4 regions of the Citrobacter sedlakii genome follow, and region 4 is predicted to be linked to each of the others. Evidence: predicted binding sites of a transcription regulator. Region 4 holds the regulator's gene; each other region holds the start of a gene.
What was found. The regulator PurR, encoded in region 4, represses purine synthesis genes. The targets are predictions, from matches to a motif close to CANGCAAACGTTTGCNTG.
Positions count from the first base shown of each region.

Region 1: purE (5-(carboxyamino)imidazole ribonucleotide mutase) is a predicted target of PurR. The motif match lies at 3,392-3,409, and genes of this name have one in related genera.
Region 2: purH (bifunctional phosphoribosylaminoimidazolecarboxamide formyltransferase/IMP cyclohydrolase) is a predicted target of PurR. The motif match lies at 3,738-3,755, and genes of this name have one in related genera.
Region 3: JY391_RS16615 (nucleoside-specific channel-forming protein Tsx) is a predicted target of PurR. The motif match lies at 3,596-3,613, and genes of this name have one in related genera.

Region 1 covers NZ_CP071070.1:3,349,994-3,355,421, forward strand. Annotated here, with positions in the region: gene JY391_RS16125 (metal-dependent hydrolase) at 1-496, shown strand, start outside; gene cysS (cysteine--tRNA ligase) at 583-1,968, opposite strand; gene ppiB (peptidylprolyl isomerase B) at 2,142-2,636, shown strand; gene lpxH (UDP-2,3-diacylglucosamine diphosphatase) at 2,639-3,361, shown strand; gene purE (5-(carboxyamino)imidazole ribonucleotide mutase) at 3,480-3,989, shown strand; gene purK (5-(carboxyamino)imidazole ribonucleotide synthase) at 3,986-5,053, shown strand; gene mnmH (tRNA 2-selenouridine(34) synthase MnmH) at 5,150-5,428, shown strand, end outside.
Region 2 covers NZ_CP071070.1:4,443,301-4,448,728, reverse strand. Annotated here, with positions in the region: gene zraR (sigma-54-dependent response regulator transcription factor ZraR) at 1-744, shown strand, start outside; gene purD (phosphoribosylamine--glycine ligase) at 741-2,030, opposite strand; gene purH (bifunctional phosphoribosylaminoimidazolecarboxamide formyltransferase/IMP cyclohydrolase) at 2,042-3,631, opposite strand; rRNA gene JY391_RS21025 (16S ribosomal RNA) at 4,255-5,428, shown strand, end outside.
Region 3 covers NZ_CP071070.1:3,448,557-3,453,984, reverse strand. Annotated here, with positions in the region: gene secD (protein translocase subunit SecD) at 1-324, shown strand, start outside; gene secF (protein translocase subunit SecF) at 335-1,306, shown strand; gene JY391_RS16625 (VOC family protein) at 1,459-1,830, shown strand; gene JY391_RS16620 (helix-turn-helix transcriptional regulator) at 1,846-2,577, shown strand; gene JY391_RS16615 (nucleoside-specific channel-forming protein Tsx) at 2,603-3,457, opposite strand; gene JY391_RS16610 (SadB/YajI family lipoprotein) at 3,757-4,296, opposite strand; gene nrdR (transcriptional regulator NrdR) at 4,449-4,898, shown strand; gene ribD (bifunctional diaminohydroxyphosphoribosylaminopyrimidine deaminase/5-amino-6-(5-phosphoribosylamino)uracil reductase RibD) at 4,902-5,428, shown strand, end outside.
Region 4 covers NZ_CP071070.1:2,482,586-2,488,013, forward strand. Annotated here, with positions in the region: gene JY391_RS11850 (MFS transporter) at 1-1,006, opposite strand, end outside; gene cydH (cytochrome bd-I oxidase subunit CydH) at 1,175-1,264, opposite strand; gene purR (HTH-type transcriptional repressor PurR) at 1,559-2,584, shown strand; gene punR (DNA-binding transcriptional activator PunR) at 2,581-3,513, opposite strand; gene punC (purine nucleoside transporter PunC) at 3,637-4,842, shown strand; gene cfa (cyclopropane fatty acyl phospholipid synthase) at 5,133-5,428, shown strand, end outside.

The DNA of each region.
Region 1 (5,428 bases), 870 kb from region 4:
TGTCCCGCTCTGCCTCGGCTTAGGGCTGGGCACAAAAGTCATTCCCCCCCGTTTGCTGCTCGCCGGTATCGCGCTGGCGATGGTGCCGGACATGGATGTGCTCTCCTTTAAACTCGGCGTGGCCTACGGCAACGCGTTCGGCCATCGCGGCTTTACCCATTCGCTGCTGTTTGCTTTTGTGGTGCCGATACTGTGCGTGCTCATTGGTCGACGATGGTTGAAAGCCAGTCTGACGCGCTGCTGGCTGTTTCTTACGGTATCACTGCTGTCACACAGTTTACTGGATTCGATCACTACCGGCGGCAAAGGTGTCGGCTGGCTGTGGCCGTGGTCGGATGAACGCTTTTTTGCGCCGTGGCAGGTGATTAAGGTCGCGCCGTTCGCGCTATCGCGCTATGCCACGCCGTATGGCCATCAGGTGATTCTCTCGGAACTGCTGTGGGTGTGGTTACCGGGGCTGATGCTAATGGGGATGTTGTGGTGGAAACGGCGATAAAAAGCCGGATAGCGACGCGTTACGTCTTATCCGGCCTGTAAATAACCTCAACCCGACAAGCGTAAACGCCGCCGGGGATCTCCGTCTTACTTGCGACGCCAGGTGGTTCCCTGCGGTCCGTCTTCCAGGACGATACCCATTTCGTTCAGACGATCGCGCGCCGCATCCGCCGCCGCCCAGTCTTTCGCTTTACGGGCATCCAGACGCTGCTGGATCAACGCTTCGATTTGGGCTACTTCGCCGTCATCCGCCTGCGCGCCGCTTTGCAGGAACGCTTCCGGCTCCTGCTCCAGCAGACCGAGCACAGCAGAAATTTTACGCAGATGTGACGCCATGGCGTTCGCGGCTGCCATATCTTCCCCTTTCAGTCGGTTCACTTCGCGCGCCATGTCGAACAGCACCGAATAGGCTTCCGGCGTATTGAAGTCGTCGTTCATCGCCTCAATGAAGCGCGTTTCAAAGGCTTCGCCACCGGCAGGGGCGACGGTTTTATCCGTTCCGCGCAGCGCGGTGTACAGCCGCTCCAGCGCCGAACGCGCCTGCTTGAGGTTCTCTTCGCTGTAGTTCAGTTGGCTGCGGTAGTGACCGGACATCAGGAAGTAGCGCACCGTTTCCGCATCGTAGTATTTCAACACGTCGCGCACGGTGAAGAAATTGCCCAGCGATTTAGACATCTTTTCGCGATCGACCATCACCATGCCGGAGTGCATCCAGTAGTTCACGTATTCGCCGTCGTGCGCACAGGTGGACTGCGCGATTTCGTTTTCATGATGCGGGAACATCAGATCCGAACCGCCGCCGTGAATATCAAAATGATTACCCAGCTGTTTGCAGTTCATGGCCGAGCATTCAATATGCCAGCCAGGACGGCCTGCGCCCCACGGCGACGGCCAGCTCGGTTCGCCCTCTTTGGACATCTTCCACAGCACGAAGTCCATCGGGTTGCGTTTGACGTCAACCACGTCCACGCGCGCCCCGGCCTGCAACTGATCCAGATCCTGGCGAGACAGCAGACCGTAGTTTGGGTCAGTCGGCACGTCGAACATCACGTCACCGTTGTCTGCGACGTAAGCGTGGCCTTTGGCGATCAGTTGCTCGGTGATCTCAATGATCTCGGCGATATGATGCGTCGCGCGTGGCTCCATGTCCGGGCGCAGAATATTCAGCGCATCAAAATCTTTGTGCATTTCCGCGATCATGCGATCGACAAGCGCCACGAAGCTTTCACCGTTTTCATTAGCGCGTTTGATGATTTTGTCGTCGATATCAGTAATGTTGCGTACGTATTTCAGCGTGTAGCCCAGAAAACGCAGGTAACGCGCCACCACATCGAACGCGACGAAAGTACGGCCATGTCCGATATGACAGAGATCGTAAACGGTAATACCACACACGTACATGCCGACTTCCCCGGCATGAATAGGTTTGAATTCCTCTTTTTGGCGCGTCAGTGTATTAAAAATTTTTAACATTGAAGGTTCCGTGTAAGACGTGTGTGGATCGTAAAGTCCGTATAATACCCATAATTCGGCATGGGATCAGCACACTTTGCAAGGTGATCACAGCCTGCGCTTATGCTATAACACACCCCTTACTCTGACCCTCATCGGGTTAAAGCACTTCTCTATCGGAACAGGATGCAAAAATGGTTACTTTCCACACTAATCACGGCGATATCGTAATCAAAACGTTTGATGATAAAGCGCCTGAAACAGTTAAAAACTTCCTGGACTACTGCCGCGAAGGTTTTTACAACAACACCATTTTCCACCGTGTGATTAACGGTTTCATGATTCAGGGCGGCGGTTTCGAACCTGGCATGAAGCAGAAAGCAACGAAAGAAGCGATCAAAAACGAAGCCAACAACGGTCTGAAAAACACCCGCGGTACGCTGGCGATGGCCCGTACTCAGGCTCCGCACTCTGCAACCGCGCAGTTCTTCATCAACGTCGTCGACAACGACTTCCTGAACTTCTCCGGCGAAAGCATGCAGGGCTGGGGTTACTGCGTATTTGCCGAGGTCGTTGAAGGCATGGACGTTGTGGATAAAATCAAAGGCGTCGCGACCGGTCGCAGCGGTATGCACCAGGACGTACCAAAAGAAGACGTGATCATCGAAAACGTGACCGTTAGCGAGTAATCGTGGCGACACTGTTTATTGCAGATCTTCATCTCTGCACGGAAGAACCGGCGATTACCGCCGGTTTTCTGCGTTTTTTAGCCGGAGAGGCCCGTCAGGCCGACGCGCTGTATATCCTCGGCGATCTGTTTGAAGCCTGGATCGGCGACGACGACCCTCTGCCTCTGCACCGGCAAATCGCGGCGGCAATCAAGGCGGTGGTTGACGCGGGCGTTCCTTGCTTCTTTATTCACGGCAACCGGGACTTTCTGCTTGGGAAACGCTTCGCGCGTGAAAGCGGAATGATCCTTTTGCCGCAGGAAAAGGTGCTCACGCTGTATGGCCGCCGGATACTGATTATGCATGGCGATACGCTGTGTACTGACGACCACGGTTATCAGGCGTTTCGCGCCAAAGTTCATCAGCGCTGGCTGCAAACGCTGTTTCTCGCCCTGCCGTTGTTTATTCGCAAACGGGTAGCCGCGAAAATGCGCGCGGGCAGCAAAGCCGCCAACAGCAGCAAATCGCTGGCCATCATGGACGTTAATCAAGATGCCGTTGTGGCCGGGATGGAAAAACATCAGGTGCAGTGGCTGATCCACGGGCACACCCACCGCCCGGACGTGCATACCCTTACCGCTAACGGCCAACCCGCGTTCCGCGTGGTGTTAGGCGCCTGGCACAGCGAAGGGTCGATGGTAAAAGTGACGCCGACAGACGTTAAACTGATCTCTTTCCCGTTTTAAATCTCCCCGCGAATTGCCAGCCTCATAAGTGACGCAACCGTTTTCCTTGGCGTATTTACATGCTATTCTCTGTGGCCTCAAAAGCAGCGTGTCCCGCACCACAGGAGTTTTCAGACGCATGTCTTCCCGCAATAACCCGGCGCGAGTCGCCATCGTGATGGGGTCCAAAAGCGACTGGGCTACCATGCAGTTCGCCGCCGAAATCTTCGATATTCTGAACGTCCCACACCACGTTGAGGTTGTCTCTGCGCACCGCACCCCCGATAAACTGTTCAGCTTCGCCGAAAGTGCGGAAGAACACGGCTATCAGGTGATTATCGCCGGCGCCGGCGGCGCGGCGCATCTGCCGGGCATGATTGCGGCGAAAACGCTGGTGCCGGTGCTGGGCGTTCCGGTACAAAGCGCAGCGCTGAGCGGCGTCGACAGCCTCTACTCCATCGTGCAAATGCCGCGCGGCATTCCGGTGGGCACGCTGGCGATAGGTAAAGCCGGCGCGGCAAACGCAGCGCTGTTGGCCGCCCAAATTCTGGCAACGCACGACAACGCGTTACGTCAGCGTTTGCACGACTGGCGCAAGGCGCAGACGGACGACGTCCTTGAGAATCCGGACCCGCGAGGTACGGCATGAAACAGGTCTGCGTACTGGGCAACGGTCAGTTAGGTCGAATGCTGCGTCAGGCCGGTGAACCGCTGGGTATCGCCGTCTGGCCGGTTGGGCTGGACGCGGAACCTGCCGCCGTCCCTTTTCAACAAAGCGTTATCACCGCAGAAATTGAGCGCTGGCCGGAAACGGCGCTGACCCGTGAACTGGCGCGTCATCCCGCGTTCGTCAACCGCGACGTCTTCCCGATTATTGCCGACCGCCTGACGCAAAAGCAGCTTTTTGACACGCTCAACCTGGCGACCGCGCCGTGGCAATTGCTGGCCGATAAAAAGGAATGGCCCGCGGTGTTTGAACGGCTGGGTGAACTGGCGATCGTGAAACGTCGCGTCGGCGGCTACGACGGCCGCGGCCAGTGGCGACTGCGCGCGACGGAAACCGACCAGCTTCCGGCCGACTGCTACGGCGAATGCATCGTTGAACAGGGCATCAACTTTTCCGCTGAAGTGTCGCTGGTTGGCGCTCGCGCTTTCGACGGCAGTACGGTGTTTTACCCGTTAACGCGCAACCTGCATCAGGACGGAATTCTGCGTACCAGCGTCGCTTTTCCCCAGGCCAATGCGAAACAGCAGGCACAGGCCGAAGCGATGCTCTCCGCCATTATGCAGGAGCTGAACTACGTCGGCGTAATGGCGATGGAGTGTTTTGTCACGCCGGACGGCCTGTTGATTAACGAACTGGCGCCGCGCGTGCATAACAGCGGTCACTGGACGCAAAACGGCGCCAGCATCAGCCAGTTCGAGTTGCATTTGCGGGCTATTACCGGCCTGCCGATGCCAGCGCCGGTGGTAAACAGCCCGTCGGTGATGGTGAATCTGATTGGCAGCGAGCTGAATGCTGACTGGCTGAAGCTGCCGCTCGTGCACCTGCACTGGTATGACAAAGAGGTGCGTCCGGGGCGTAAAGTTGGCCACCTGAACCTGACCGACAGCGACACCGCGCGCCTGAGCGCAACGCTTGAAGCCCTCGCGCCGCTGCTTCCGCCGGAATACGCCAGCGGTATCGTCTGGGCGCAAAGCCAGCTCAACTAACACATTTAGTGCCAGGGGAAGGAAGTTTCCTTCCCCGTTTCCCCTCTACGCGCGTAAAATCCCCCCATTGCTGTTTTTGTCTTTTCAGGATTTCACATGAACGATGGAACGGACTATCGGGCGATCCTCGCCGCTGATACGCCCTTAATCGATGTCCGCGCGCCGGTTGAATTTCAGCAAGGCGCAATGCCCGGCGCAATCAATTTGCCCTTGATGGATGATGACGAGCGCGCCGCCGTCGGCACCTGTTACAAACGCCAGGGGCCGGACGCTGCGCTGGCGCTGGGTCATCAACGGGTCTGCGGCGAGAAACGCCAGCAGCGAATTGACGCCTGGCGCGCGGCCTGCGAAAAATACCCGCACGGCTATATCTGC
Region 2 (5,428 bases), 2.0 Mb from region 4:
ACGCTGAACTGTGCGGCGCTCAATGAGTCCCTGCTGGAATCCGAACTGTTCGGGCATGAAAAGGGGGCGTTTACCGGCGCCGACAAGCGTCGCGAGGGCCGCTTTGTCGAAGCCGACGGCGGTACACTGTTTCTGGATGAGATCGGCGATATCTCGCCCATGATGCAGGTGCGTCTGCTGCGGGCAATCCAGGAGCGTGAAGTGCAGCGGGTAGGCAGCAACCAGACGCTCACGGTTGACGTACGTCTGATCGCCGCCACCCATCGGGATCTGGCGCAGGAAGTCAGCGCCGGGCGCTTTCGTCAGGATCTCTACTACCGGCTGAACGTGGTAACCATCGAAATGCCGTCCCTGCGTCAGCGTCGGGAAGACATTCCGCTGTTAGCCGAACATTTTCTTCAGCGTTTTGCGGCACGTAACCGCAAAGCGGTGAAAGGCTTTACGCCACAGGCGATGGATCTGCTGATTCATTACGCCTGGCCGGGGAATATCCGCGAACTGGAAAACGCCATTGAGCGTGCCGTGGTGTTGCTGACGGGAGAGTACATTTCAGAACGTGAATTGCCGCTGACGATTGCGGGACAGCCGATCCCGCTTGTGCAGGAGCAAACCATTCAGCCGCTGGTGGAGGTTGAAAAAGAGGTGATTCTGGCGGCGCTTGAAAAAACGGGCGGCAACAAAACGGAAGCCGCCCGTCAGTTAGGGATTACGCGTAAAACGCTGCTTGCAAAACTGTCGCGTTAGTTTTGCTCGCGTTCAATGGCGCGCCAGCCGATGTCGTGACGGCAGAAGCAGTCGTCCCAGCGGATGTCGGTCATTAAGGCATACGCCCGTTTCTGGGCTTCGGCAACGGTGTCACCGAGTGCGGTGACGCACAGAACGCGACCACCGCTGGTGACGACCTGCTCGTCATCAGCCAGTTTTGTACCGGCGTGGAAGACTTTACCGTCCGCCACGTCTTCCAGCGGCAGGCCGTGGATCACATCGCCGTTGCGGTAGTCACCCGGGTATCCGCCCGCGGCCATCACCACGCCCAGTGAAGCGCGCTTATCCCATTCGGATTTTTGTGCGTCCAGTTTGCCTTCGCAGGCCGCCAGACACAGTTCAACCAGATCGGACTTCATGCGCAGCATGATAGGCTGGGTTTCCGGATCGCCAAAGCGGCAGTTGAATTCAATGACCTTCGGGTTACCCTGCTTGTCGATCATTAGCCCCGCATACAAGAAACCGGTATACGTATTGCCTTCCGCCGCCATCCCTTTTACGGTTGGCCAGATAATGCGTTCCATGGTGCGCTGATGAACGTCGTCGGTAACCACTGGCGCGGGCGAGTAGGCACCCATTCCGCCAGTGTTCAGGCCGGTATCGCCATCGCCCACGCGCTTATGATCCTGACTGGTTGCCATCGGCAGTACATGCTCGCCGTCCACCATCACGATAAAGCTGGCTTCTTCCCCGTCGAGAAATTCCTCGATCACGATGCGGTGACCCGCGTCGCCAAAAGCGTTGCCTGCCAGCATATCCTGAACCGCGGCTTCCGCCTCTTCGAGCGTCATCGCGACAATCACGCCTTTCCCGGCGGCCAGACCGTCGGCCTTGATGACAATTGGCGCGCCTTTTTCACGTAAGTAAGCCAGAGCAGGCTCCACGTCGGTGAAGTTCTGATATTCCGCCGTCGGGATGTGATGACGAGCGAGAAAATCTTTGGTGAAGGCTTTGGAGCCTTCGAGCTGCGCGGCGCCTTCGGTTGGCCCGAAGATTTTCAGACCCGCGGCGCGGAAGGTATCCACCACCCCCATCACTAACGGCGCTTCCGGCCCGACGATGGTGAGATCGATCTTCTCGCTTTGGGCGAAATTCAGCAGCGCCGGAATATCGGTAGCGCTGATTGCCACATTCTGCAGCGTGGGTTCCAGCGCGGTACCGGCGTTACCCGGCGCAACATAGACGGTTTCGACTTTCGGCGACTGAGCCGCTTTCCACGCCAGCGCATGTTCGCGCCCGCCGTTGCCGATCACTAATACTTTCATCTGTTGCTCCATTAATGGCGGAAGTGGCGCATGTCGGTGAAGATCATCGCGATGCCGTGTTCATCGGCGGCGGCAATCACTTCATCATCGCGGATAGAACCGCCAGGCTGGATCACGCAGCTCACGCCCACGGCGGCAGCGGCGTCAATACCATCGCGGAACGGGAAGAAGGCGTCAGAAGCCATTGCAGAACCTTTGACTTCCAGACCTTCATCGCCTGCCTTAATCCCGGCGATTTTCGCGGAATAAACGCGGCTCATCTGGCCTGCGCCAATGCCGATAGTCATATTCTCTTTCGCATAAACAATGGCGTTAGACTTCACGAATTTCGCCACTTTCCAGCAGAACAGCGCGTCACGCAGTTCCTGCTCACTCGGCTGACGTCTGGTCACCACGCGCAGATCGGCTTCCGTCACCATGCCCAGATCGCGATCCTGAACCAGCAGACCGCCGTTTACGCGTTTGAAGTCCAGACCCGGCACGCGTTCTGCCCATTGGCCGCAAACCAGCACGCGCACGTTCTGTTTGGCAGAAGTGATTTTCAGCGCTTCTGCAGAGGCCGATGGCGCGATGATCACTTCAACAAACTGGCGGGAGATGATGGCCTGAGCAGTTTCAGCATCCAGCTCGCGGTTGAAGGCGATAATGCCGCCGAACGCGGAGGTCGGGTCGGTTTTGTAGGCGCGATCGTAGGCATCCAGAATAGAAGTGCTTACCGCAACGCCGCACGGGTTGGCGTGCTTGACGATAACGCAGGCCGGCTCGCTGAATTCTTTCACACATTCCAGCGCAGCGTCGGTGTCGGCAATATTGTTATAAGAGAGCGCTTTGCCCTGAACCTGCTGAGCGGTGGCGACCGACGCTTCTTTTATCTCTTCTTCTATATAGAAGGCGGCCTGCTGGTGGCTATTCTCACCGTAACGCATATCCTGTTTTTTAATAAAGTTCAGGTTCAGGGTACGCGGGAAACGACCGGCGGCGTCTTTACTTTCGCCGTGGTAGGCCGGAACCATACTGCCAAAGTAGTTGGCAATCATGCTGTCGTACGCGGCGGTGTGTTCGAAGGCTTTGATGGCGAGGTCGAAACGCGTCTTCAGGGTCAGTGACCCTTCGTTGGCATCCATTTCGTTAATGATGGCGTTGTAGTCGCTGCTCTTTACCACAATGGCGACATCTTTATGATTCTTGGCGGCGGAGCGCACCATGGTCGGACCGCCAATATCAATGTTTTCAACCGCGTCTTCCAGCGAGCAGCCTTCACGGGCTACGGTCTGGGCGAACGGATACAGGTTCACCACAACCATATCAATAGGCGCGATACCGTGTTGTTCCATAATGCCATCATCCTGGCCGCGACGGCCAAGAATGCCGCCGTGGACTTTAGGATGCAGGGTCTTCACGCGTCCATCCATCATTTCCGGGAAACCGGTGTAATCGGAAACTTCGGTCACCGGCAGACCTTTATCTGCTAACAGACGGGCAGTGCCCCCTGTCGACAGCAGCTCCACACCACGTGCGGAAAGTGCCTGGGCGAATTCGATGATACCGGCCTTGTCAGAAACACTGAGCAGAGCGCGGCGGACTGGACGACGTTGTTGCATGGTAAATCCCCTGGATTTGACTATTACAGAGAGCGTTAGCTGAATCTTTCTCGAAAAACTTAGCTAACGCCCCTTATGGGGCATCCTTGTTTTGCGGGGGCATTGTAACGAAAACGTTTGCGCAACGCTCGCGAATTTTTCTTTTTCGATTTCGACATCGCTTATCCCATTGTTGAAGATCCTTTATTGCAGGAACGATCTACGCAAAGATCGCCATCTTTGTGGATAACTCTGTGTGTAAAAGGGTATAAGGCGGGGTTTTGCTGGGGAATGCAGCAGTCAGACATTTTTCTGCAATTTTTCTATTGCGGATGCTCGGGAACTCCCTATAATGCGCCTCCATCGACACGGCGGATGTGAATCACTTCACACAAACAGCCGGTCCGGTTGAAGAGAAAAATCCTGAAATTCAGGGTTGACTCTGAAAGAGGAAAGCGTAATATACGCCACCTCGCGACAGAGCGCTGAAGCGCGTCGCAACTGCTCTTTAACAATTTATCAGACAATCTGTGTGGGCACTCAAAGTGACATGGATTCTTAACGTCGCAAGACGAAAAATGAATACCAAGTCTCTGAGTGAACACGTAATTCATTACGAAGTTTAATTCACGAGCATCAAACTTAAATTGAAGAGTTTGATCATGGCTCAGATTGAACGCTGGCGGCAGGCCTAACACATGCAAGTCGAACGGTAACAGGAAGCAGCTTGCTGCTTCGCTGACGAGTGGCGGACGGGTGAGTAATGTCTGGGAAACTGCCCGGTGGAGGGGGATAACTACTGGAAACGGTAGCTAATACCGCATAACGTCGCAAGACCAAAGAGGGGGACCTTCGGGCCTCTTGCCACCGGATGTGCCCAGATGGGATTAGCTTGTTGGTGAGGTAACGGCTCACCAAGGCGACGATCCCTAGCTGGTCTGAGAGGATGACCAGCCACACTGGAACTGAGACACGGTCCAGACTCCTACGGGAGGCAGCAGTGGGGAATATTGCACAATGGGCGCAAGCCTGATGCAGCCATGCCGCGTGTATGAAGAAGGCCTTCGGGTTGTAAAGTACTTTCAGCGGGGAGGAAGGGATTGTGGTTAATAACCGCAGTCATTGACGTTACCCGCAGAAGAAGCACCGGCTAACTCCGTGCCAGCAGCCGCGGTAATACGGAGGGTGCAAGCGTTAATCGGAATTACTGGGCGTAAAGCGCACGCAGGCGGTCTGTCAAGTCGGATGTGAAATCCCCGGGCTCAACCTGGGAACTGCATTCGAAACTGGCAGGCTTGAGTCTCGTAGAGGGGGGTAGAATTCCAGGTGTAGCGGTGAAATGCGTAGAGATCTGGAGGAATACCGGTGGCGAAGGCGGCCCCCTGGACGAAGACTGACGCTCAGGTGCGAAAGCGTGGGGAGCAAACAGGATTAGATACCCTGGTAGTCCACGCCGTAAACGATGTCTACTTGGAGGCTGTGCCCTTGAGGCGTGGCTTCCGGAGCTAACGCGTTAAGTAGACCGCCTGGGGAGTACGGCCGCAAGGTTAAAACTCAAATGAATTGACGGGGGCCCGCACAAGCGGTGGAGCATGTGGTTTAATTCGATGCAACGCGAAGAACCTTACCTGGTCTTGACATCCACGGAAGACTGCAGAGATGCGGTTGTGCCTTCGGGAACCGTGAGACAGGTGCTGCATGGCTGTCGTCAGCTCGTGTTGTGAAATGTTGGGTTAAGTCCCGCAACGAGCGCAACCCTTATCCTTTGTTGCCAGCGGTCCGGCCGGGAACTCAAAGGAGACTGCCAGTGATAAACTG
Region 3 (5,428 bases), 970 kb from region 4:
GGGATCGTCTTAACCCTTGCCGTTGCCGTCGATGCGAACGTGCTTATCAACGAACGTATCAAAGAAGAGTTGAGCAACGGGCGTTCGGTGCAGCAGGCGATTAACGAAGGTTATGCGGGGGCGTTCAGCTCTATTTTCGATGCGAACATCACCACGCTGATCAAAGTTATCATTCTGTACGCGGTCGGCACCGGGGCGATTAAAGGGTTCGCGATTACGACCGGTATCGGTGTAGCGACGTCAATGTTTACCGCAATTGTCGGTACACGTGCCATCGTAAACCTGCTGTATGGCGGCAAGCGCGTCAAAAAGCTGTCAATCTGAGGAGTGCGAAGTGGCACAGGAATATACTGTTGAACAATTGAACCATGGCCGTAAAGTCTGGGACTTTATGCGCTGGGACTACTGGGCTTTCGGCATTTCAGGCGCTCTGCTGATTGCGGCCATTGTGATTATGGGCGTACGCGGCTTTAACTGGGGGCTCGATTTTACCGGTGGTACGGTTATCGAAATCACGCTGGAAAAACCTGCGGAGATGGATGTGATGCGCGATGCGCTGGAAAAAGCGGGCTTTGTTGATCCGCTTTTACAGAACTTCGGCAGCAGTCACGACATCATGGTTCGTATGCCGCCGACCGAAGGGGCGAACGGCGGCCAGGTGCTGGGCAGCAAAGTGTTGAGTGTGATTAACGAGTCCACCAACCAGAACGCGGCGGTGAAGCGAATTGAATTCGTCGGACCGAGCGTGGGGGCTGACCTTGCGCAAACCGGCGCGATGGCGCTGTTAGCCGCGCTGATTTCTATCCTCGTTTACGTCGGTTTCCGCTTCGAGTGGCGACTGGCGGCCGGGGTGGTGATCGCGCTGGCGCATGACGTGATCATCACGCTTGGGATCCTGTCGCTGTTCCATATTGAGATCGACCTGACAATCGTGGCGTCGCTGATGTCCGTTATCGGTTACTCGCTTAACGACAGCATTGTGGTATCTGACCGTATCCGTGAGAACTTCCGCAAGATTCGTCGCGGTACGCCGTACGAAATCTTTAACGTGTCGTTGACCCAGACGCTGCACCGTACGTTGATCACCTCCGGTACCACGTTGATGGTGATTCTGATGCTGTTCCTGTTCGGCGGCCCGGTGCTGGAAGGCTTCTCGCTGACCATGCTGATCGGTGTCTCTATCGGTACCGCGTCTTCCATCTACGTTGCGTCGGCGCTGGCGCTGAAGCTGGGTATGAAGCGCGAGCACATGCTGCAGCAGAAAGTCGAAAAAGAAGGGGCGGATCAGCCGTCAATTCTGCCGTAATCTGGTGTTCAGCTCCCTGATGAAATCCCGGTCGTAAGATCGGGATTTTTCTTTTTCCTTTCTGGCTTGTTCCGCAATCATTACTGACAGTATGCTGTCAGGAGCCCTGTTTTATTCTTCTTCTGAACTCAACCACACAGGCAGGAGGAAGGATGAAAAGTAAAAGCATCATTAACTGGTTTGAAATTCCCGTCACCGATATGGCGCGCGCTATCGCGTTTTATGAGCCGGTGCTGGGGCTGTCGCTGCGCCGCGAAAAAATGGACTGTGCCGATCTGGCGGTCTTTCCCTATGACGATCCGGCTACCGGCGGCGCGTTGGCGAAAATCGACGGCGTCTTGCCTTCGCCGCAGGGCGCAATCGTTTATCTGCACACCGACGATCTTGCGGCAACGCTGGATCGCGTCGCCAGCGCCGGTGGTGAATGCGTGTTCGGCCCGATCGATTTGGGCAACGAGATTGGCACCGTGGCGCTGTTTACCGACAGCGAAGGTAACCGTGTCGGATTACATCAACCCGCTTAACGTAAGAGAGTCACTATGACGCGTCGCGCCGACCGTTTGTTTCAGATTGTGCAGATCCTGCGCGGCAGGCGACTGACGACGGCGGCGCTACTTGCCGAGCGGCTGGAGGTGTCAGAACGGACGATCTACCGTGATATCCGCGACCTGTCGCTGTCCGGAGTACCGGTGGAAGGAGAGGCGGGCAGTGGGTATCGCCTGATGGCGGGATTTGATTTGCCGCCGCTGATGTTGACTCACCGGGAATCCGAAGCGCTGATTGCGGCTATTCGTCTGTTAACGACCTGGGGCGGAGATTCCCTGTCGCGCGAACTGGCGTCAGCACAAGAGAAAGTGCTGGCGATCCTGCCGGAAGAAAGCCGCCGCAAAGCCGAGCAGGCGCGGATATTCGCCCCGGACTTTGGGACACAGCCGCATTCACGCAGCGCATTCGACCTTATTCATCGCGCCATTTCCGGCCAACAGGTGCTGGCGCTGCATTATCGCGACGAGGCCGGACAGCTCTCCTGGCGGGAGGTACAGCCGCTGGGGATGTATTTCTGGGGCGAATACTGGCTTTTGGTCGCCTGGTGCGAACGGCGGGATGATTATCGCTGCTTTCGGCTCGACAGATGTTTGCAGATCACGATGACGGAGCGGCGCTTTTGCGAGAGTGCAGAGCGCTCGTTGGCGGATTTTTTGCGCAAGGTAAGCGATAAAAAGCCCGCTTGCGGAACAGCGGGCGACGCGCGGAGGCCGGGTCAGGCATAACTTGCCACCCGGCTATTTGCGCTACTTAGAAGTTGTAACCTACCACCAGGTACCAGCCGAAGCCGTTAGACTTGATCGGTTCCGCCTGCCATACCGGCTCATCGCCATCTTTCCACTGACCACCGTTATGGAAGTAACGGGCGACCACCGAGTAGTGCCAGTGATCGTAGTTCAGCGCCAGAATGTGGCTGGACGCGATAGAGTTGCTGGTGCGGTACTGATCGTCGCCCAGATCAGAGCCCCAGTCGAAGTTGGTGAAGCCAATGTAGCTCAGGTTACCGCCCCACAGATCGGTAATCGGCACAAAGTATTTCACTTTGAAACGGTAGCCATCCCATTCGTTTTCATTGGACGCACCGTAGTTCTGCCACTGATATTTCGCATAGACGTTCAGGGACAGGCTCATCGGCAACCCTGTGTCGATGTCGGTACCGAGACCCATATACCAGGTGCTCTGGCGGCCTTCGCTGTTACGACCCATATCGTAGATATAGTTATTCGCGAAATACCACTCTTTGAACGGACCAAAGCTCAGGTCGCTGTTGGTCAGCTTATCGATCGAGAAGCGTGGTTCGATTTCCATAAACAGCGGAGAACCGTGGTTCCAGATCCCGCGGGAGTTGCTGTCGCCGCCGAAGAAGCGAGGCGCATCAACGTAGCCATAGAAATCAAACCAGTCTTTTTTGGCGAAAGCTTCGTATTCCAGATAGGTGTCGTTGCGCAGTGTCGGTCCGAAGCGGGTATGGTAGGAACCCACAACGTTGACGCTCTGGTGCCACCAGTCGGAAAGATACTGCGGTTTGTCGTTGTCGGCGGCGTTCACGGTGAAAGACGTAGAAAGCGCGAGCACTGCACCGGCTGCAAGTAATGTTTTTTTCATATTTATGCCACTGATTGAAAATCCCTAACGGGAGTGAAAAAGGCGCGAATTAGGTTTCTAAATATTTCGTGTTTCTGCGGAGCCTATTATAAAAATCATTGCTCACAAAAATCTGTCATGTTTCACATTTCTATCATTCACGTAATCGATTGCGTTCACGTTTGCGTGTTTTAGCGCGGCGATTGTACTGACTTTGATGAATGTTGCAAAGGATTAGCAAAAATTTCGGTGATGTCAGTAGAGTCACAAAAAGGGCGGGTGAGATGTTGCGGAACGCACAAAACGTTCCGCAGAGGCGTTTAGCGCGTCACAGGCTGGATATCATGAATACGGATAAAGCCTAACTGCTCGGGTGTAACACCATTAAGTTGAAGCGGAATGTCCACATCGGCTGGCGCCAGGAGACTGGCAGGGGCGTTAATCAACATATTCTGCACATTGACTTCCTGATAATTGTCAGTTGTTCCCTGAATTTGCCCATATTCAACGGTGCCGCTGAAAGCCGGTAACGGATCGTTGGACTCACCCTGAATCCGTAGCGTCACGCGTGTGCCGTCAGCATTCGGCGCGATATTTTTTAGCGACATGCGCAGCGTGCCAATCTGGCTGTTCAGACGCGCCGGCGTATTTGAACCCGGCAACAGGTACACGCCGCGGGTAGATTTCACGTTCAGGCTGTTCTGCTGCGTAATTTTTACCGTTTCCTGATTAAGCTGATTCATCTCTTTATTTAACGTACTGATGCTTTGATGCATCTGACGAACCTCGCTTTGCTGGGCGCAGGCGGTAAGGCTAAACAGGCTTCCCGCCAGGAGAATTCTTAGGTAACGTTTTGTCATATCGCGGTTTTCCTGGAATATTGCACTGACCTAATGGTAGTGCGTAAACGGCGCAAAGACACCGATCCTTTGTCTCAAAAGCGTTGCGCCTTTGTTGTCACGTCAGTTCAGGGTAAAATAGATTTCTGTTAACCACCTGGTCAGGACGCCGTATGCATTGCCCATTTTGTTTCGCCGTAGACACGAAAGTAATTGACTCTCGTCTTGTGGGCGAGGGATCGTCAGTACGCCGCCGTCGGCAGTGTCTGGTTTGTAACGAACGCTTCACCACTTTCGAAGTCGCGGAACTTGTGATGCCACGGGTTGTGAAAAGCAACGACGTGCGCGAACCTTTTAATGAAGAAAAACTACGTAGCGGCATGTTACGTGCGCTGGAAAAGCGTCCGGTCAGTTCAGATGACGTCGAAATGGCGCTGAACCACATCAAGTCGCAGCTGCGCGCCACCGGTGAGCGTGAAGTGCCGAGTAAAATGATCGGCAATCTGGTGATGGAACAACTGAAAAAACTCGACAAAGTCGCCTATATCCGTTTTGCCTCCGTCTACCGTAGCTTCGAAGATATCAAAGAATTCGGCGAAGAGATCGCTCGCCTACAGGACTAAGCCATGCAGGATGAGATATACATGGCGCGCGCGCTGAAGCTTGCTGCGCGCGGGCGGTTCACCACTCACCCCAATCCCAACGTCGGTTGCGTGATTGTGAAAGAGGGCGAAATTGTCGGCGAAGGTTACCATCACCGCGCCGGGGAACCCCACGCCGAAGTCCATGCGCTGCGGATGGCCGGCGAAAAAGCCAAAGGCGCGACGGCTTACGTTACCCTTGAACCCTGTAGCCACCATGGCCGCACCCCGCCGTGCTGCGATGCGCTGATTGCTGCCGGAGTATCGCGCGTGGTCGCGGCGATGCAGGATCCGAATCCACAGGTGGCCGGACGTGGGCTGTACCGTCTGCAACAGGCAGGGATCGACGTCAGCCACGGTCTGATGATGCGCGAAGTGGAAGGGTTAAACAAAGGCTTTCTCAAGCGAATGCGCACCGGTTTTCCGTATGTTCAGCTTAAGCTCGGCGCCTCGCTGGACGGGCGTACGGCGATGGCGAGCGGTGAAAGCCAGTGGATCACCTCGCCGCAGGC
Region 4 (5,428 bases):
GGTTGAAAGCGCCAATATTCACTGACGAAGAAAGGCCCGGCGCCTCGTGCGCCACACGCATCACTCGCATTTGCAGTGGAGGCACCACCGCGAAGGTCGCCGCTCCCCAGACCACCATAGCGATCGCTGCCCCCAGCGCATTTTGTGCCAGAAAGGGGATCGCCAGCATAATCACCATCAGAAGCAACAGAAAACCTTTCAGGGTGCCATTCACCGAACGGTCAGCCAGTTTTCCGCCAAAATAATTACCGATGGAAAACCCAACGCCAATCAGCACCAGCATACCGGTGACAAACGCTGGCGAGGCATGCGTAATGCTGTGCAATACGGGCGCGATGTAGGTATACAGCGTAAACATCGCCCCAGCCCCCAGAACAGTGGTTAATAACGCCATCAACACCTGCGGACGCATCAGCACCGCCAGCTCCTTTTTTACCTCCGGACGCGTTCCAGCGCTGCCCTTCGGCAAGGAGAAGAACAGGCTCGCCATCGCGATAACGCCCAGCCCAGCGGTCGCCATAAACGACATTCGCCAGCCGATAGTTTCACCGAGCCAGGTGGCAGCCGGAACACCGCCGATGTTGGCGATTGTCAGTCCCATAAACATTGTTGCCACCGCGCTGGCCTGCTTATGCTTTGGCACCACGCTTGCCGCCACGACGGAGCCCAGCCCAAAAAAGGCGCCGTGGTTCAGACTGGTCAGAACGCGAGACAGCATCAGGGTGGTGTAATCAGGAGAGATAGCGGAAAGCACATTGCCCACGGTGAAAATGGCCATCAGAAAGATCAACGCATTGCGACGTCCGCGATGTGAAAGCAGTAGCGTCATTAATGGCGCGCCGACCATCACCCCAATGGCATAAGCGCTGATCAGCATTCCTGCGGCGGGAATCGTCACATCAACGCCGCGAGCGATGACCGGCAATAATCCCATGGGAGAAAATTCAGTGGTGCCGATCCCGAACGCGCCTATGGCCAACGCCAGTAAAGGGTAATTTATTTTCATACGGTAATGACTCCGCCTGTTCGCGCTTAAACGCGGTGGACAAGAAAAGCCAAAAGCATGACATCAATCACAAAAAAAGAGAAGTTAACAAATTTACAAAAGACTTTTGCATTTTTGATAACAATTGGCGAAGGGAATGTGAGGGAGCGACACTCCCTCAGCGGTAAATCAGTGCAGTGCTGCGGTTAAACCACCTGCCACGATCAGAGCCAGAACAATAAACGTGGTCACTAATGAAAATTTCAGATCGGTGCTCATCAACTTTTCTCCTTTTTATTCCCACACAAAAAGTGATATAGCGCATTTTTACACACTTGAAAGCAAAAATCTCCCACGATTTAGGGTGATATCTGTTTTTAACACTTCCCCTTTTCGTTAAGATCAGCCAAAATTCGACGCTTACTTGTTTAGCGTACCGGCCATTGACCCCTTCCTGACGTTCCGTGTCGTTTTCCCGGCGTGCCGCAACCCTGATGTTGCGATCAGGGTGTGTAAAGGCAAACGTTTACTTAGCGTATTTTACTGTTCAGGTTGGGTCTGGAGTGAGATGTAATGGCAACAATTAAAGATGTAGCGAAACGAGCAAACGTTTCCACTACAACCGTATCACACGTTATTAACAAAACGCGTTTTGTTGCAGAAGAAACGCGTAACGCGGTGTGGGCGGCAATCAAAGAATTGCACTATTCCCCCAGCGCCGTCGCCCGAAGCCTGAAGGTCAACCATACCAAGTCCATCGGCCTGTTGGCGACCAGCAGCGAAGCCGCCTACTTTGCCGAAATTATAGAAGCCGTTGAAAAAAACTGTTTCCAGAAGGGTTATACCCTCATCCTCGGCAACGCGTGGAATAACCTGGAAAAACAGCGCGCCTATCTGTCGATGATGGCGCAAAAACGCGTGGATGGCCTGTTGGTCATGTGTTCTGAATATCCGGAACCTCTGCTTTCTATGCTCGAAGAATACCGTCATATTCCCATGGTAGTGATGGACTGGGGCGAAGCCAAAGCCGATTTCACGGACACGGTGATCGATAACGCCTTTGAAGGCGGCTATATGGCAGGCCGATACCTGGTGGAGCGCGGACATCGTGAAATCGGCGTGATTCCCGGTCCGTTGGAGCGGAACACCGGCGCAGGCCGTCTGGCTGGCTTTATGAAAGCGATGGAAGAAGCGCTGATCAACGTGCCGGAAAACTGGATTGTGCAGGGCGATTTTGAGCCGGAGTCCGGCTACCGCGCAATGCAGCAAATCCTGTCGCAGTCACACCGTCCGACAGCGGTATTCTGCGGCGGCGACATCATGGCGATGGGCGCGCTCTGTGCTGCCGATGAAATGGGTCTGCGCGTCCCGCAGGATGTCTCGCTGATCGGTTATGACAACGTGCGAAACGCGCGCTTCTTTACGCCAGCGTTAACCACTATTCATCAGCCGAAGGATTCTCTGGGTGAAACGGCGTTTAATATGCTGTTAGACCGTATCGTCAATAAGCGCGAGGAGTCCCAGTCGATCGAAGTCCACCCGCGACTGATTGAACGTCGCTCTGTTGCGGACGGCCCGTTCCGCGACTACCGCCGTTAAGTCGCGCCTGCGGGAGTCTCATCAGGCTCCCGCAGCCACTCTCTGTTCAGTGTTTCACTGTCTCCCAGATACTCCAGCAGCCACGCCAGCGCCGGCGAGGTATCGTTTTGTTGCCAGGTAAGACAGCAGGCGGCATCCGGGAAAGGATTTTCCAGCTCCAGCGCAACCCACTGCCCCGTGTTAAGACGAGGTTTGGCAAAATGCGTCGGCACCATGCCAATACACAATCCAGCGCTGATACAGGTTGCGGAAGAGTCCCAGTCCGGCACGACCATACGGCGTTGATTATCCAGTAACCATGTGACGCGTTTGGGCAGGTTTCGGGAGGTATCCTCCAGCACCAGCGACGGCCAGTTTCGCAACGTGTCGTCGCTCAACGGCCCCATTATGCTCGCCAGCGGATGGGAACGCGCCACCACGCAACTCCAGCTCAACATTCCCATATCGCGAAAGGCATAGCGACCGCCCACCGGAATAGCGCGCGTCGCGCCAATGGCCAACTCCACCCGACCATCGGACAACGCGTCCCAGACGCCGTTGAAAACTTCCTGAAAAACCAGCAGCTCTACATCATCAAAATGACGGTAAAAGTCGACGACCATCTGGCGGGTCCGTTCCGGACGCACGATATTATCCACCGCAACAGGCAACTGCCCGCGCCAGCCATTGGCGATTTGCTGACACTGTTGCCGGGTGTCCTGCATTTTTTTGATAACAGAACGCCCTTCTTTTAAAAACCAGGCCCCGGCGGGCGTCAGCACCACGTCACGGTGGCGGCGTTCAAACAGTGGGACCGCCAACCACTCTTCCAGTTGCCGTACCGTGTAGCTGACCGCAGAAGGCACCCGGTGCAATTCCTGAGCCGCTGAACTGAAGCTGCCGTTACGCGCAACGGCGTCGACGACTTCCAGCGCATATTCTGACCACATAATCTGCCTGCAAAATTTTTGAATGCAATAACCAAATATTACCGTTTCACAAGGAGAAAGACACTCCCTACACTCTGCGCGAAGATTATTCATTAAAATAAGAGAACAACTATGCAAGCAGCGATGCAACCTGGAAAAGGGTTTTTAGTCTGGCTGGCGGGACTGAGCGTACTGGGCTTTCTGGCCACCGACATGTATCTCCCCGCTTTCGCCGCCATTCAATCCGACCTGCAAACGCCCGCGTCGGCGGTCAGCGCCAGCCTCAGCCTGTTTTTAGCGGGTTTTGCCGTCGCGCAACTGCTGTGGGGACCGCTTTCAGACCGCTATGGACGCAAACCGATCCTGCTGTCAGGTTTAGCCATTTTTGCCCTCGGCAGCCTGGGGATGCTGTGGGTAGAAAGCGCCGCCGCACTGCTGGTTTTACGCTTTGTGCAGGCGGTAGGCGTCTGCGCCGCAACGGTGATCTGGCAGGCGCTGGTTACGGACTATTATCCTTCGCAGAAGATTAACCGCATTTTTGCGACCATAATGCCGTTAGTGGGCCTTTCCCCTGCGCTGGCGCCCTTGCTAGGTAGTTGGATCCTGACCCATTTTTCCTGGCAGGCGATTTTCGCCACCCTGTTCGCGATTACCCTGGTGTTGATGCTGCCCGCTCTGCGCCTGAAACCGACTCAAAACGCCCGTAAGGATGGCCAGGATAAGCTGACGTTCGCGACGCTGCTGCGTACCCGGGCTTATCGTGGCAATGTGCTGATCTACGCGGCCTGCTCTGCCAGCTTCTTTGCCTGGCTCACCGGTTCGCCGTTTATCCTGAGCGAAATGGGCTATAGTCCGGCGGTCATTGGCCTGAGCTATGTGCCGCAGACCATCGCCTTTCTGGTTGGCGGTTATGGGTGTCGCGCAGCGCTGCAAAAATGGCAGGGGCAGCAGCTTCTTCCCTGGCTGCTGGTGCTCTACGCGCTAAGCGTTGTCGCCACCTGGGGCGTGGGTTTTCTGAATCACGTCTCGCTGACGGAAGTGCTGATCCCCTTCTGCGTCATGGCGATTGCGAACGGCGCGATCTACCCGATAGTCGTGGCCCAGGCGTTACGTCCGTTTCCCCAGGCGACGGGGCGCGCTGCGGCATTGCAGAATACGCTTCAGTTGGGATTATGCTTCCTGGCAAGTCTGGTGGTTTCGTGGTTAATCAGCACCCCACTTCTCACCACCACCAGCGTTATGCTGGCCACCGTTGTGCTGGCGGCATTGGGTTACAAAATGCAGGCGCAGGCGGGTATTGTGGAACGTCAGCAGGACAATCCGGAGATGGCCCACGGCGAATCCCATTGATAACGCTAATATATTTTATTCGTTAGGAAGCTAACAATTTTTGGTTGTATCATCGGTTTTTGAGGCCTATACTAAATTTCGGTTGTTAAAAATACGATAATAATTATGTGTTAACGGGAACCGGAGCGTTCCCGCTTCACCATGGATGGCCTTTTCGGCAAGGGTTTCTCCCTTCCTCTGTTCTACGTCGGATTATAGACTCGCGGAATATTTCCGTGAGATTTCTCACAAAGCCAAAAAGCGTCTACGCTGTTTTAAGGTTCTGATCACCGACCAGTGATGGAGAAGCTATGAGTTCATCGTGTATAGAAGAAGTTAACGTACCGGATGACGACTGGTACCGTATCACCAACGAATTATTAAGCCGCGCAGGCATAGCCATCAACGGTCCAGCCCCCGCTGATATCCGCGTCAATAACCCCCGTTTTTTTAAACGCGTATTACAGCAGGGCTCGCTCGGTTTGGGCGAAAGCTATATGGATGGCTGGTGGGAATGCGATCGCCTGGACATGTTTTTTAGCAAAGTCCTTCGCGCCGGACTGGAAAATCAACTCCCCCATCATTTCAAAGATACTCTCCGCATCGC